3 regions of the Atlantibacter sp. MEI4A-1023 genome follow, and region 3 is predicted to be linked to each of the others. Evidence: predicted binding sites of a transcription regulator. Region 3 holds the regulator's gene; each other region holds the start of a gene.
What was found. The regulator LexA, encoded in region 3, represses DNA repair genes until DNA is damaged. The targets are predictions, from matches to a motif close to TNCTGTATGTACATACAGNA.

Region 1: the regulator LexA is predicted to act here: its motif matches at 1,931-1,950, upstream of ACVV26_RS06140 (DinI-like family protein).
Region 2: the regulator LexA is predicted to act here: its motif matches at 2,134-2,153, upstream of ACVV26_RS04555 (DinI-like family protein).

What each region holds. Positions count from the first base shown of each region.
Region 1 is NZ_CM149568.1:1,266,315-1,270,472, reverse strand. It holds gene ACVV26_RS06160 (YlcG family protein) at 1-42, opposite strand, end outside; gene ACVV26_RS06155 (recombination protein NinG) at 131-730, opposite strand; gene ACVV26_RS06150 (DUF1367 family protein) at 733-1,332, opposite strand; gene ACVV26_RS06145 (hypothetical protein) at 1,390-1,698, opposite strand; gene ACVV26_RS06140 (DinI-like family protein) at 1,686-1,910, opposite strand; gene ACVV26_RS06135 (hypothetical protein) at 2,521-3,201, shown strand; gene ACVV26_RS06130 (DNA cytosine methyltransferase) at 3,301-4,158, opposite strand, start outside.
Region 2 is NZ_CM149568.1:960,208-964,365, forward strand. It holds partial or broken gene ACVV26_RS04540 (hypothetical protein) at 734-964, shown strand; gene ACVV26_RS04545 (hypothetical protein) at 961-1,158, shown strand; gene ACVV26_RS04550 (hypothetical protein) at 1,218-1,805, opposite strand; gene ACVV26_RS04555 (DinI-like family protein) at 2,174-2,398, shown strand; gene ACVV26_RS04560 (hypothetical protein) at 2,386-2,694, shown strand; gene ACVV26_RS04565 (DUF1367 family protein) at 2,752-3,351, shown strand; gene ACVV26_RS04570 (recombination protein NinG) at 3,354-3,953, shown strand; gene ACVV26_RS04575 (YlcG family protein) at 4,042-4,158, shown strand, end outside.
Region 3 is NZ_CM149568.1:4,327,420-4,331,577, forward strand. It holds gene zur (zinc uptake transcriptional repressor Zur) at 1-369, shown strand, start outside; gene ACVV26_RS20535 (CsbD family protein) at 441-650, opposite strand; gene dinF (MATE family efflux transporter DinF) at 874-2,208, opposite strand; gene lexA (transcriptional repressor LexA) at 2,292-2,900, opposite strand; gene ACVV26_RS20550 (diacylglycerol kinase) at 3,009-3,377, opposite strand; gene plsB (glycerol-3-phosphate 1-O-acyltransferase PlsB) at 3,510-4,158, shown strand, end outside.

The DNA of each region.
Region 1 (4,158 bases), 1.7 Mb from region 3:
GCGGAGGCGGATAACATCTGTTTTGTAATTTTCTCTGTTCACCGTTTTCCCTCTCTCGTTGCGCACCAGTCCCGTATGTACCCGAGCGCCAGCAGGGCGGCCCAGCCAATTTGATAATAATTCTCGGTAGTCATGCGGCCTCCTGCTGTTTGAGTTGTCTGAGCTTTGCGCGGTATTCATCGCGGATGCGGATGTAGTCGTCGCGTTTCCATTTCGGTAATTCGTGCGGGCCCATCAGGGCATCAAAGCGGGCCTGGCCGATTTTGGCGATTAGCGCCGGACGGTAGGCCGTCAGGTTGCCGGAGAGGTGGTTATTGCATAGGGCACACTGGCGATGGCAATTGTCCTCATTGAAGCGCAGCTCCGGATTGGCACCGGTCGTACGGTAATGCCCGGCGTGATATTGCCCGTCATGGTAGCGGCCGCAGCTGATGCACGGCATGTGACGATCCCGGTACCGGATGAACTCGTTAAAAGCCTGCTGGGCCTGTTTGATGAAATAACTGAGCGGCTTAACAGCCTGTCGCCGTTCCGCCTGGCGTGCCCGCTGCTCTTTCTCCTCTTCGCGCTGGCGCTTCTTCTCAGCACGCATAACATCGGCCCGGCTCTTTGCAGTCTGCTCTTTTCCTACAGCGCTGGCGCATTCGAATGAGCAAACTACCTGCTCGTTCCGTATCGGGTGAAACCACTCCCTGCAGTGGATGCATTTTCGACGAGGTTTTTTAGCCATGCTCACCCCGCAAAATTCATCAGTTGCGCGGCGGCGTTCTCGGCCTCACGCTGATCGCGAAACACGCGGGACAGGATCCAGCGCCAGAGCACATCCAGTGCGGCCCGGTAGAGCTGCTGGAACTCAGTTTCTTTCATGCTGGCGAAAGAAATGCTTCGGGGATGTTTGCGAAGGGTGCCGTCGGGCAGCTGGATAGTGTCGAAATGCCCTGACTCGATGGTCACCCAGGCACGATATGCATCGAAGGATTTGCACAGGCTGATGCCATTGGTAATGCGGCGGCTGGCCACCTGTTCCAGGTACTGCTCAGCGGCATCCATTAGCGCGCTTTCGTTCCCGCCAAAGGCGGCAAGGTATCTGGCGTAACCGTTAACAAGTTTGCGTTCGTTGGACGAGATGGCGCCGCCGGCAGGCTCCCAGTAATCAAAGCCCAGATTAAGTAGAGCGAAGAACTTACGGTGAAAGGCGGGGTTTCGAACCTGTTTAAAGTCAGCGGCCAGTATGGCCCCGAGCTTACATTTTGAATGCAGAAAATCGCTGGTCTCAGGCGTAGCCGGGATCAGGATTCCAGATGATTGCTTGATTAATTGCAAGTGCGCCATGGTGTTCACTCCGTGGCGCTTTGCTGCTCCGATTCCGCTGTTCAGGCGGAAAGTAGATTATGGCAGTCTCGGCTTGCGAAGGTCAATAAAACCAGCCTCGACAGCCATTTCCAAAAATTCACTCATAGTGAGCAGGTGCTGCTTTTCACGTACCCTTTCCAGGCTCGTGATCCGTCCCTCTTCACAATTGACAACGAACCGGCCTCCCTGTCTGATTATGTCTACCGCTTCGGCGATGTCTAAATCCACAAAATCCCCCTGAGCGACATACAGACGCAATTGACGAAAAATCAGCAGCCGCGCATGGATGATTTGTGATTTGTCAAAGGACTGCAGGCTGCAATAAAAAACACTCAGTAGAACCACTCGTCAGCACTTTCCCAGGTTTCCTGCAGAATATTTGCGACTTCGTCTTTATCACCCCCAATCACACTAAGCCCGTCATTTGGTGCCCGGCGCACGGTGAGCTTGCACCCTTCAAAGCGTTTGTTAAGTCGTTTTAAGAGTTCGTTTTCCAGCGCCGGGATCGCGCCATCAGGCAGTTTTTTTGTACGTTCGATAGTGACTTCAACCTTCATGATCATCCCTCTCATAAAAATACTGTATAAATAAACAGTACACCCATACGGGAGAATGATCAACTTGATAAGCGCACAAATTGCGACACAGGTTTGAAAACTTCAAAAGCTGTAACTCATTGAAAAAGAAGCCACAGCAAGGGAGGCTTATGGTTCTGGTTTGCCCTGCTTCAGGCATCACTAAATGCAAATTATGCGCTATTTGATGTGTCGTCCACTTTGTAGCAAGAACGGACATTATAAATGTGAGCCAATGTTAATGCGGATGGTCACGCTGACGGTATAATAGCCACGTACGATGCAGTTAATAAGGACGATAAGCCCATCATCGGCCTTGACTTCTGACTTTGATGCCAATAATAGATCAAAATTGTAAATATAAGGGGATTTCCCAAACTTAATGCGAGTATATCAATGTTAACTGATAGAGTATGCCATAAACAGGTCTGATACTGCTGCCTTTGAGAATTTTTAGCTGTAATGCCTACTCTTGTTCATCACTTACATTTGCATTACGCTCGGGATGTCTTTGTTGCTCAATTAGTTCAATAATAATATATTCCTAGTCATTCAGAATGATACAAACAAATTTTATATTTAAGGGGTTACTTTGAAATTAAAAACGGCTGCGGAGATAATAAGAAGGGATACTATTAATGCATATTTCAAACGCATTAACTGGAGGTTTATGGACGAGCGAATCCAAAGTGAATTTGAAATCTTAAAGGCTGATCATTATAGCGCCAATATTTTGGGAGGGCTTTACATTAGTAGATCAAAAGACGATGACCCAATAAAATCATCTAATCTTATTAGCCCGCAATATATTAATTCAACTCATATTTTTACTGGGATAAGGTTTCTGGGGTTTAATATATCAGACGCTGAGAACCAAAATTCGGAAGCTGCGTTCGAAAGGAATTCGCAACTATGGTACTCTCAAGGACCATCCGGTAATGTTCTTGTATTTGTTGGGCCTTATCAATCCAATGCAGGGGAAATTAAAGAAACTGAAATAATAATAGGAAAATATCAAAACCCATCCCAAATAACATCCCGGCACATAAAAAAACATTTTTCTATATATTTCAAGTATTGTACAGCCACTGCACAGCATTCAGCTTCCAACATGAGATATTATATTTATAGACAACGCCTTATATTCAATGATTTTAGATTCAGGTCAACCTATTGGCAGAAAATAATCAAGACGGCTGAAAGATTGTTAATTATTATCTTAACTGGAGCTGCTGTATGGGCCTCCCTTTATGTTGGCGGTAAACTATCGTAAATTGAAACCCGTCAAAGACGTGGTCTGAAAAAAGCATTCCTCAGACCGCTTTTCGCTCTAAGTTGCCCAATCCTTTTATCCAGGCAGCTTAAAGCGAGCTTATGCCGCCCGCTCTTTCACTAAACACATCTCCGGCAAATTAGCCCGCATCAATGCTTCGGCAAACGGCGGCGGCACGGCGTTGCCGCACCTGGCGACTTGTTTGTCTTTCGCGTACTTAACCCCGCGGTAGTCCCGGTCGATGATGTACCACTCGGGGAAGCCCTGGGCGGCGTACAGCTCGCGGGGTTGCAGCATGCGCATGCCGATATCTACAATGCGATACACCACGCCATCAACCGTAATTAGGCCGTCTGAATCCTCCCCGCAATACTCCCGCAGGAAGGCCAGAGTTTGCTGCGCGCGCTGCTCGTCATACCCGTCAGCTGCCAGTGTGGTTTTCACCTCCCCTACGTGCTGGCCACCAGCAGTGACCGTTGGCATAGGTTCGTCTGTGCGCTGCCCGTCCCGGCATGTACCGCGCAGCTTAACCAGGTGTGAGGCAACGACAGCATGGTGATCGACGGTGGTGACCGAGTGTGCAGGTTCGTCCAGGCTGACGCCCGGGCCGGAGTAGTTCCCGCCGTAGTGCTTCGCGAGGAAGGCGCTCACCGTCGCGAATTTATTGCCGCCCGCGGTAACCGTACCCAGAGGATTATCCAGTTGCAGCACGCGCGGTTCCTGCCCCGGGCGTTCGCCGTAACCCATCTGGATCAGCGTCGGCGTTATCAGCTGCGATTTGCCGCCACCACCAGCAGTAACCGTGGCGCTTGGTTCGTCAGCCCGGTGGCCGATGCTGGCACCGAACTGGCGGGCAATCACCGGCGCAACGACGCATGCTCGTGACTCTTTCAGGATGGTGTGCATAGGTTTATCCAGCGGACGCGGCTTTGCCTGGTACTCGCTGCCGCCGCTGCC
Region 2 (4,158 bases), 1.4 Mb from region 3:
ACGAAAGCTAGCGTCCGATATATGGAACGCTTGCCGGGGAGCCATGCTGACTGGTGAGGGTGAGACCGCAGCGCCAGCAGTACAGGCAGAGCAGGAACCCATCTACCAACTGCGCGATGTGGACTGGTACGACACCGACAAGCGGACGTATGACACAGTGGTAAATACTGGTGGCGCTGGGCGCATTGTTTACGCAGCACCACAGTTACCGCAGCCAGCAGTGGTGGAAACATTACCATGTCCAGTGATGCTTGAGCCTGGACTGCGCTTCGGCAAGGGCGTGCGCACGCAAACTATGCTCGATGCATTGCAGCGGCGGGCTGAATATTACGACGAACTGGAAGCTATGACCCCTGAGCAGCGCGCCGACCACGACGCAGGCATTAAGGAGTTTGCCGCCATGCTTCAGGGTGCCGAGTCGCCAAGCGGCATCCAGCCCGCACCATCACTGGATTTATTGCCAAAAAGTGACGAAGTGCCCACCACCATTAAACCAGTGGCTGACCTGTACTCGATTGCCGTTCCTGGCGGGCGCTCGACTACTTACTCTACTGATGCGGCGGAGGCCTCGGATTGTAGGGCTATGGGATGGGCAGTACAGGAATACGTGAAGCTGGAGCGGTATCAGGAAGCCATGCTTCAGGGTGCCGAAAGTTCCGAGTCGCGCTGCAGCAGTAATCAGGGTGCCGAACATGTAAACCAGCCCACGTTGCCTGATGGCTGCTGCATCATGCCCATGAAGCTGACAGCAGAGAACGGGGCAAAAGGCGCATTGTCTGGTGAGTTTTCAGAAACTAAGTTCATCAACTGCCCTGAGTGCTTAGGTGATGACGAATGCGAAACCTGCGATGGCAGCGGAAGAATTGAAATTACAGTACCGGTCAGTTGGACAACCATCAAAGAAATTTGGGCAAAGGGTGTTGAACATTTCGCAGCCGCACCGAAGCAGGAGGCTGAACCGTGAGCAATCAGCTACTGGAATACGCCACAAATCGCATCATCGAGCTGGAAAGCCTGCTGCTGGTGGACGTAACCGAAACCGTATGGCCAACTGAGGTCGGCATGGTAGAAAGTGCCGGAGATCTTCCGGCGCACCACCAGCGTCGCCTGAAACATCACATCAATCGTATGTGGCTTAAGAAAATGATATCTCGATAATTCATACTTTTCTTTTAAAAATTTAGCCCTCGTTCTATGAGGGCTTGTTATAAAAAGTATTACTTTTTGAGAAAATAGTATCCAGCAGCTAATGCACCAATGGCGGCAACGAGAGCACCTTCAGCAGGGGATATAGTAAGTGTTTCAAGTTTAATGGTGCTTTTACAATCCGCATTATCTGTATTTGGTTTTGGTTGTGTGTATTCTGAATTTTCTTTCTCTCTTTTCACTTCGGCCTGTTTGACGTTTTCAACAATTTCTTCAACAGTTGGTCCATTTGGAAGAATTTTTTTTAGTTCACTCATCGAACGCTCAAGTTGTTTCATCATTGTATCTAAGTCGTCTATTGAGCATTCTTCAGCATCGCAATTGGGACGACTGGCGTACTCAAATTTGGACCCTTCTAGGTATGAAATCGCATCGAGGGAAAATATCTCAAATTTGCTAAACTCTTTTGGGCTACATATATAAGCTTCATGAATCATTTTGTTGCGAAGATGTGTAATAAATGCAAGTTTTTTGACAATTGAATCAGTGAGCCTCCAGTTAATAGAAGTACTTAGTTCTTTGAGGCCATTGCCTTCCGCGCCTCTTGCGCGCAGTAGTTTTTCGATTTTTGCGCAATTTTTAACGACTGTTTCAAGCATGCATTACCTCTGCTATGTAAGGTTAACCTTATATTTTTGCATGTAATTCATATCCATATCAACTACAAAAAAAGTGGGTTGTTTTATGCCACTTCAAACGTCAAGTAGGGCACTTGCTGCGGCAACGCGGTACCGCCGCCGTTTGCTGAGGCGCTGGTAGGAGCAAATCTCCCCGAATTGTGCCGCATCAGTGAAGAGGCGGCCTGAGAGTTAAACCCGAAGCCACCAAAACAGTGGCTTTTTTATTCAATGAGTTACACAACTTTAACTTTTCAAAATTTGTAGCAAATCGTGCGTTTATCGAGTTGATCATTCTCCGGTATAGGTGTACTGTTTATTTATACAGTATCTTTATAAGAGGGATGATCATGAAGGTTGAAGTCACTATCGAACGTACAAAAAAACTGCCTGATGGCGCGATCCCGGCGCTGGAAAACGAACTCTTAAAACGATTAAACAAACGCTTCGAGAGATGCCAGCTGACCATTCGCCGGGCACAAAATGACGGGCTCAATGTTATCGGTGGCGATAAAGACGAGGTCGCTAATATTCTGCAGGAAACCTGGGAAAGTGCTGACGAGTGGTTTTACTGAGTGTTCTTTATTGCAGCCTGCAGTCCTTTGCCAAACCACAAATCATCCATGCGCGGCTGCTGAATTTTCGACAATTGCGTCTGTATGTCGCTCAGGGGGATTTTGTGGATTTAGACATCGCCGAAGCGGTAGACATAATCAGACAGGGAGGGCGGTTCGTTGTGAATTGTGAAGAGGGCCGGATCACCAGTCTGGAAAGGATACGCGACAAACAACACCTGCTTACTATGAGCGAATTTTTGGAAATGGCTGTCGAGGCAGGTCTTATTGACCTTCGCAAGCCGAGACTGCCATAATCTACTTACCGCCTGAACAGCGGAATCGGAGCAGCAAAGCGCCACGGAGTGAACACCATGGCGCACTTGCAATTAATCAAGCAATCATCAGGAATCCTGATCCCGGCTACGCCCGAGACCAGCGATTTTCTGCATTCAAAATGTAAGCTCGGTGCGGTACTCGAAGCCGAGTTTCGCCAGCTACGTAACCCGGCATTTCACCGTAAGTTTTTCGCTCTGCTTAATCTTGGTTTCGAGTACTGGGAACCGACCGGCGGCGCGATATCTTCCAACGAACGCAGGCTGGTTAACGGTTACGCCAGATACCTTGCCGCCTATGGCGGGAACGAAAGCGCGCTGATGGATGCCGCTGAGCAATATCTGGAACAGGTGGCCAGTCGCCGCATAACTAACGGCATCAGCCTCTGCAAATCCTTCGATGCGTATCGCGCCTGGGTAACTATCGAGGCCGGGCATTTCGACACTATCCAGTTGCCTGACGGCACACTCCGGAAACATCCTCGCAGCATCGCCTTCGCAAATATGGACGAGACCGAGTTTCAGCAGCTCTACAGGGCCGCGTTAGATGTGCTGTGGCGCTGGATATTGTCCAGGGCATTCAGGGACCAGCGCGAGGCTGAGAACGCCGCCGCGCAGCTGATGAATTTTGCGGGGTGAATATGGCTAAAAAACCTCGTCGAAAATGTATCCACTGCAGGGAGTGGTTTCACCCGATACGGAACGAGCAGGTCGTTTGCTCATTCGAATGCGCCAGCGCTGTAGGCAAAGTGCAGACCGCAAAGAACCAGGCCGACGCTATGCGTGCTGAGAAGAAGCGCCAGCGCGAAGAGGAGAAAGAGCAGCGGGCACGCCAGGCGGAACGGCGACAGGCAGTTAAGCCGCTCAGTTATTTCATCAAACAGGCCCAGCAGGCTTTTAACGAGTTCATCCGGTACCGGGATCGTCACATGCCGTGCATCAGCTGCGGCCGCTACCATGACGGGCAATATCACGCCGGGCATTACCGTACGACCGGTGCCAATCCGGAGCTGCGCTTCAATGAGGACAATTGCCATCGCCAGTGTGCCCCATGCAATAACCACCTCTCCGGCAACCTGACGGCCTACCGTCCGGCGCTAATCGCCAAAATCGGCCAGGCCCGCTTTGATGCCCTGATGGGCCCGCACGAATTACGGAAATGGAAACGCGACGACTACATCCGGATCCGCGATGAATACCGCTCAAAGCTCAGACAACTCAAACAGCAGGAGGCCGCATGACTACCGAAAATTATTACCAGATTGGCTGGGCCGCCCTGTTGGCGCTCGGGTACGTACGGGACTGGCATGCAACGAGAGAGGGGAAGCGGTGAACAGAGAAAATTACAAAACAGATGTTATTCGCCTGCGTTGGCAACGTCTGCGAATTTACCGTTTTCGCGGATCGGTTGTGACGGATTACCGCATATTGAGAAATTACATTAAA
Region 3 (4,158 bases):
TTGCTGCGCGAATCCGAGCCGCAGGCTAAGCCGCCGACAGTCTATCGGGCGCTGGACTTCCTGCTGGAGCAAGGGTTTGTTCACAAGGTTGAATCAACCAACAGCTATGTTCTGTGCCATCTGTTCGATCAACCGACGCATACTTCAGCGATGTTTATTTGCGACCGCTGCGGCGTCGTCAAAGAGCAGAGCGCGCAGGGTGTAGAGAAGATCATGGATGCGTTAGCCGCCGATATGGGCTTTACGCTGCGGCATAATGTCATTGAAGCGCACGGGCTGTGCTCAGGCTGCAAAGAGGTAGAATCGTGCCGTCACCCGGAACACTGTGGTCACGACCATTCAGTTCAGGTGAAAAAACGCGGTAAGTGAAGGCGTTAATGGTACATCCTTGTACCTGGCAGGGTAGCCATGAGGGTGGCTAAGCAGAGAAACGACGGGGATTACCAGCGGTAATCGTTACGGGTTTCCCAGTCTTTTACTTCGTTCTCTGCCTGATCTTTCTCGTATCCATAACGTTCCTGGATTTTCCCTACGAGCTGATCGCGTTTACCTTCGATAACGGTCATATCGTCGTCAGTGAGTTTACCCCACTGCTCTTTCATTTTACCTTTGAACTGTTTCCAGTTACCGCCGACTTCGTCTTTATTCATGATGTAGTCCTCATCGTTCGGTTATAAACGCTAAATGTTTATCGTCCGTGTTTAACAGTTATTATCTGCTGGACGTGATAATGAGTTTAGTCGACCATTCCGACTCGTTTGAAACATTCAGAATCTTTAACCAAGCGCGAAAGATAAAAATCGGCATTAATGATACAAAAATTTTATATATCAAACAGATATTCAGAAATTAAATGAGAGTCAGCAGATGTAACTAACCATGACCCGTCTCGTTGAACCAGCTATTGCGCTGCCAGTGGCGCCGCCAGATGAGCCATAACGACAGCCCGCGCAATGCCAGAAATACCGCTACCGCCAGCCATAGCCCGTGATTACCCAGCCAGGGCAAAGCGATTAATGTCACGCCGAAACCCGCAGCCGCCACGGCCATACTGTTACGCATTTCCGCGCCACGGGTAGCGCCGATAAACATGCCGTCCAGCAGATAACACCACACGCCAACCAGCGGCAGCACAACCTGCCAGCCGAGGTAACGATCCGCTTGCTGTTGTAAAACCGGCAGCGAGGTCAGTAGCGCAACAATATGCTCGCCCCAAAGCGCATAAACCGTAGCGAACATCAGCGCCACCAGGCCCGCCTGGCGACAGGCGGCATGCCAGACTTTAATCAGTTGGTTGCTGTTACCTGCGCCGTAAGCCTGCCCGGAATGGGCTTCCACCGCATAGGCGAAACCATCCAGTGCGTAGGCGGTGAACGTCAGCAGCGTCATCAGGACGGCATTCACCGCCACCACATCGCTACCCATCCGCGCCCCTAAAATCGTGACGCTGGCGAAACAGATTTGCAGCAGCAGCGAACGCAGCATAATGTCGCGATTGAGCGCCAGTAAACGCCAGATATCGCCGCGCCAGGCAGAGAGCAGCATTGCCGGATTGATGCCCCGCAGCGTCATGACATGCCAGGCCATCAGCAATCCGACGATCAGCGTGATGTATTCCGCCGCCACCGTTGCCAGCGCAGCGCCCTGCACGTTCATATCCAGCCCCACCACCAGCCACAGGTCGAGTGCGATATTCAGCACATTGCCAACAACCAGCAGGATCACTGGCGCTCGCGCGTACTGCACCCCCAATAACCAGCCTAACAGCACCAGGTTCGCCAGCGTCGCAGGCGCGCTTAGCCAGCGGATTTCCAGAAAGCGCCGCGCCTGATGTAATACTTCTTCGCTGCCGCCTACGATATGCAACGCCAGGTTAATCAGCGGGGTCTGTAACAGCATAATCGCCACCCCGGCCAGCACCGCCAGCAGTAGCGGTTGCACCAGGGCTCGCGCCATCGCCTGCGGGTTTTTTGCACCAAATGCCTGGGCGGTTAACCCGGTGGTGCTCATTCGCAGAAACAGCAGCAGCATAAACAGAAAACTGGTGGCGGTTGCGCCAATGGCGACACCGGCTAAATAAACGGGGCTATCGAGATGGCCGATAACGGCGGTATCCACCAGGCCGAGCAGCGGCACGGTAATATTGGAGAAGATCATGGGTAGCGCCAGGCGCCACAATGCTTTATCAGCAGACGTGAAAAATGGCATGACGCAATCCGTAGCGGTAGGGAATTCTGGAAAGCAAAAAGCCGTAACGCGGCGCGCTACGGCTTCAAATCAGACAGCAGAGCTTACAGCCACTCGCCGTTGCGGATCACGCCGACAGCAAGCCCTTCGATAGAAAAGGCCTGCTGGCGCAGGTCAACAACGATTGGGGAGAATTCGCTGTTTTCCGGCAGTAACTGCACCGTGTTGCCCTGTTTGTTCAGGCGCTTAACGGTCACTTCGTCATCGATGCGCGCGACCACCACCTGGCCGTTACGTACATCCTGAGTTTTATGCACCGCGAGCAAATCGCCGTCCATAATCCCGATATCTTTCATCGACATACCGCTAACGCGCAGCAGGAAATCCGCGCTGGGCTTAAACAAGCCGGGATCGACCTGGTAATGGCCTTCGATATGCTGCTGAGCTAACAGCGGTTCGCCCGCGGCAACGCGCCCAACCAGCGGCAACCCCTCTTCCTCTTCCACCAGCAAACGCAGACCGCGCGATGCGCCAGAAACGATTTCAATCACCCCTTTACGCGCCAGGGCTTTTAAATGTTCTTCTGCAGCGTTAGGAGAACGAAAGCCCAGACGCTGTGCAATCTCCGCACGAGTGGGAGGCATGCCGGTTTGGCTGATGTGATCCCGAATGAGATCAAACACCTCTTGCTGTCTGGCCGTTAAACTTTTCATTCCGCCCCCTGGGTGCATATACAGTAATGCTGTGAGTATATACAGCTAACGGTGATTTTGAAACCACAAAATGAGCAAATATCCGCATGTTAGCGACATCTGGAAGAGTTATCGCAAATTTGACCAGAGCAATATGCCCCAGGTCATCAGCGCCAGTAAAATAGCAAACAGTACCGCCGCCGAGCCCATGTCTTTGGCGCGCCCGGAAAGCTCATGAAATTCCGGGCCGATGCGATCGACCACCGCTTCGAGGGCGCTATTAAGGATCTCAACTATCATCACCAGAATGACGGAGCCAATCAGCAACACCCGGGTAATCGGATCGACATCCAGCCAGCAGGCGATAGCAATGGCGACAATCGCCGCGACGCCCTCCTGGCGAAACGCCGCTTCGTTCTTCCAGGCGGCGCAAATGCCTTTCCAGGAGTAACCTGCTGCTTTAATTATTCGTATCAACCCGGTGGTGTTATTCGCCATGAAAGGAAACCTTTTTAAAAAACGCGCATCAATAGCAGTGAGCAACGAAACGTAAGCACCACAGAAATTCCCGGTTGTTTCTGATATTCTTGCGGTGCAATTGCATTGTTAACCAGAGGCTTTACATCGTTTATGTCCGGCTGGCCACGAATTTACTACAAATTACTTAATTTACCATTACGCGTACTGGTAAAAAGCAAATCCATTCCGGCGGATCCGTGCGCCGAACTGGGGCTCGATACCTCGCGCCCGATTATGTACGTTCTTCCGTACAACTCGAAGGCGGACTTGCTGACGCTGCGCCAACAATGTCTGGCACACGATTTGCCCGATCCGCTGGAGCCTCTCGAAATTGACGGCACTCTGCTGCCGCGCCATGTGTTTATTCACGGCGGGCCGCGGGTATTCACCTATTACACGCCGAAAGAGGAGTCGATTAAGTTATTCCACGACTATCTCGATCTGCATCGCAGCAATCCGCAACTTGATGTGCAGATGGTGCCGGTGTCGGTGATGTTCGGGCGCGCGCCGGGCCGTGAAAAAGGCGAAGTGAACCCGCCGCTGCGGATGCTGAACGGCTTGCAGAAATTTTTTGCCGTTTCCTGGTTAGGGCGCGACAGCTTTGTACGCTTTTCGCCCTCGCTGTCGCTGCGCCGCATGGCGGATGAACACGGCACCGATAAAACCATTGCCCAGAAGCTGGCGCGAGTGGCGCGTATGCACTTCGCCCGCCAGCGCCTGGCCGCCGTAGGGCCGCGTTTACCGGCGCGTCAGGACCTGT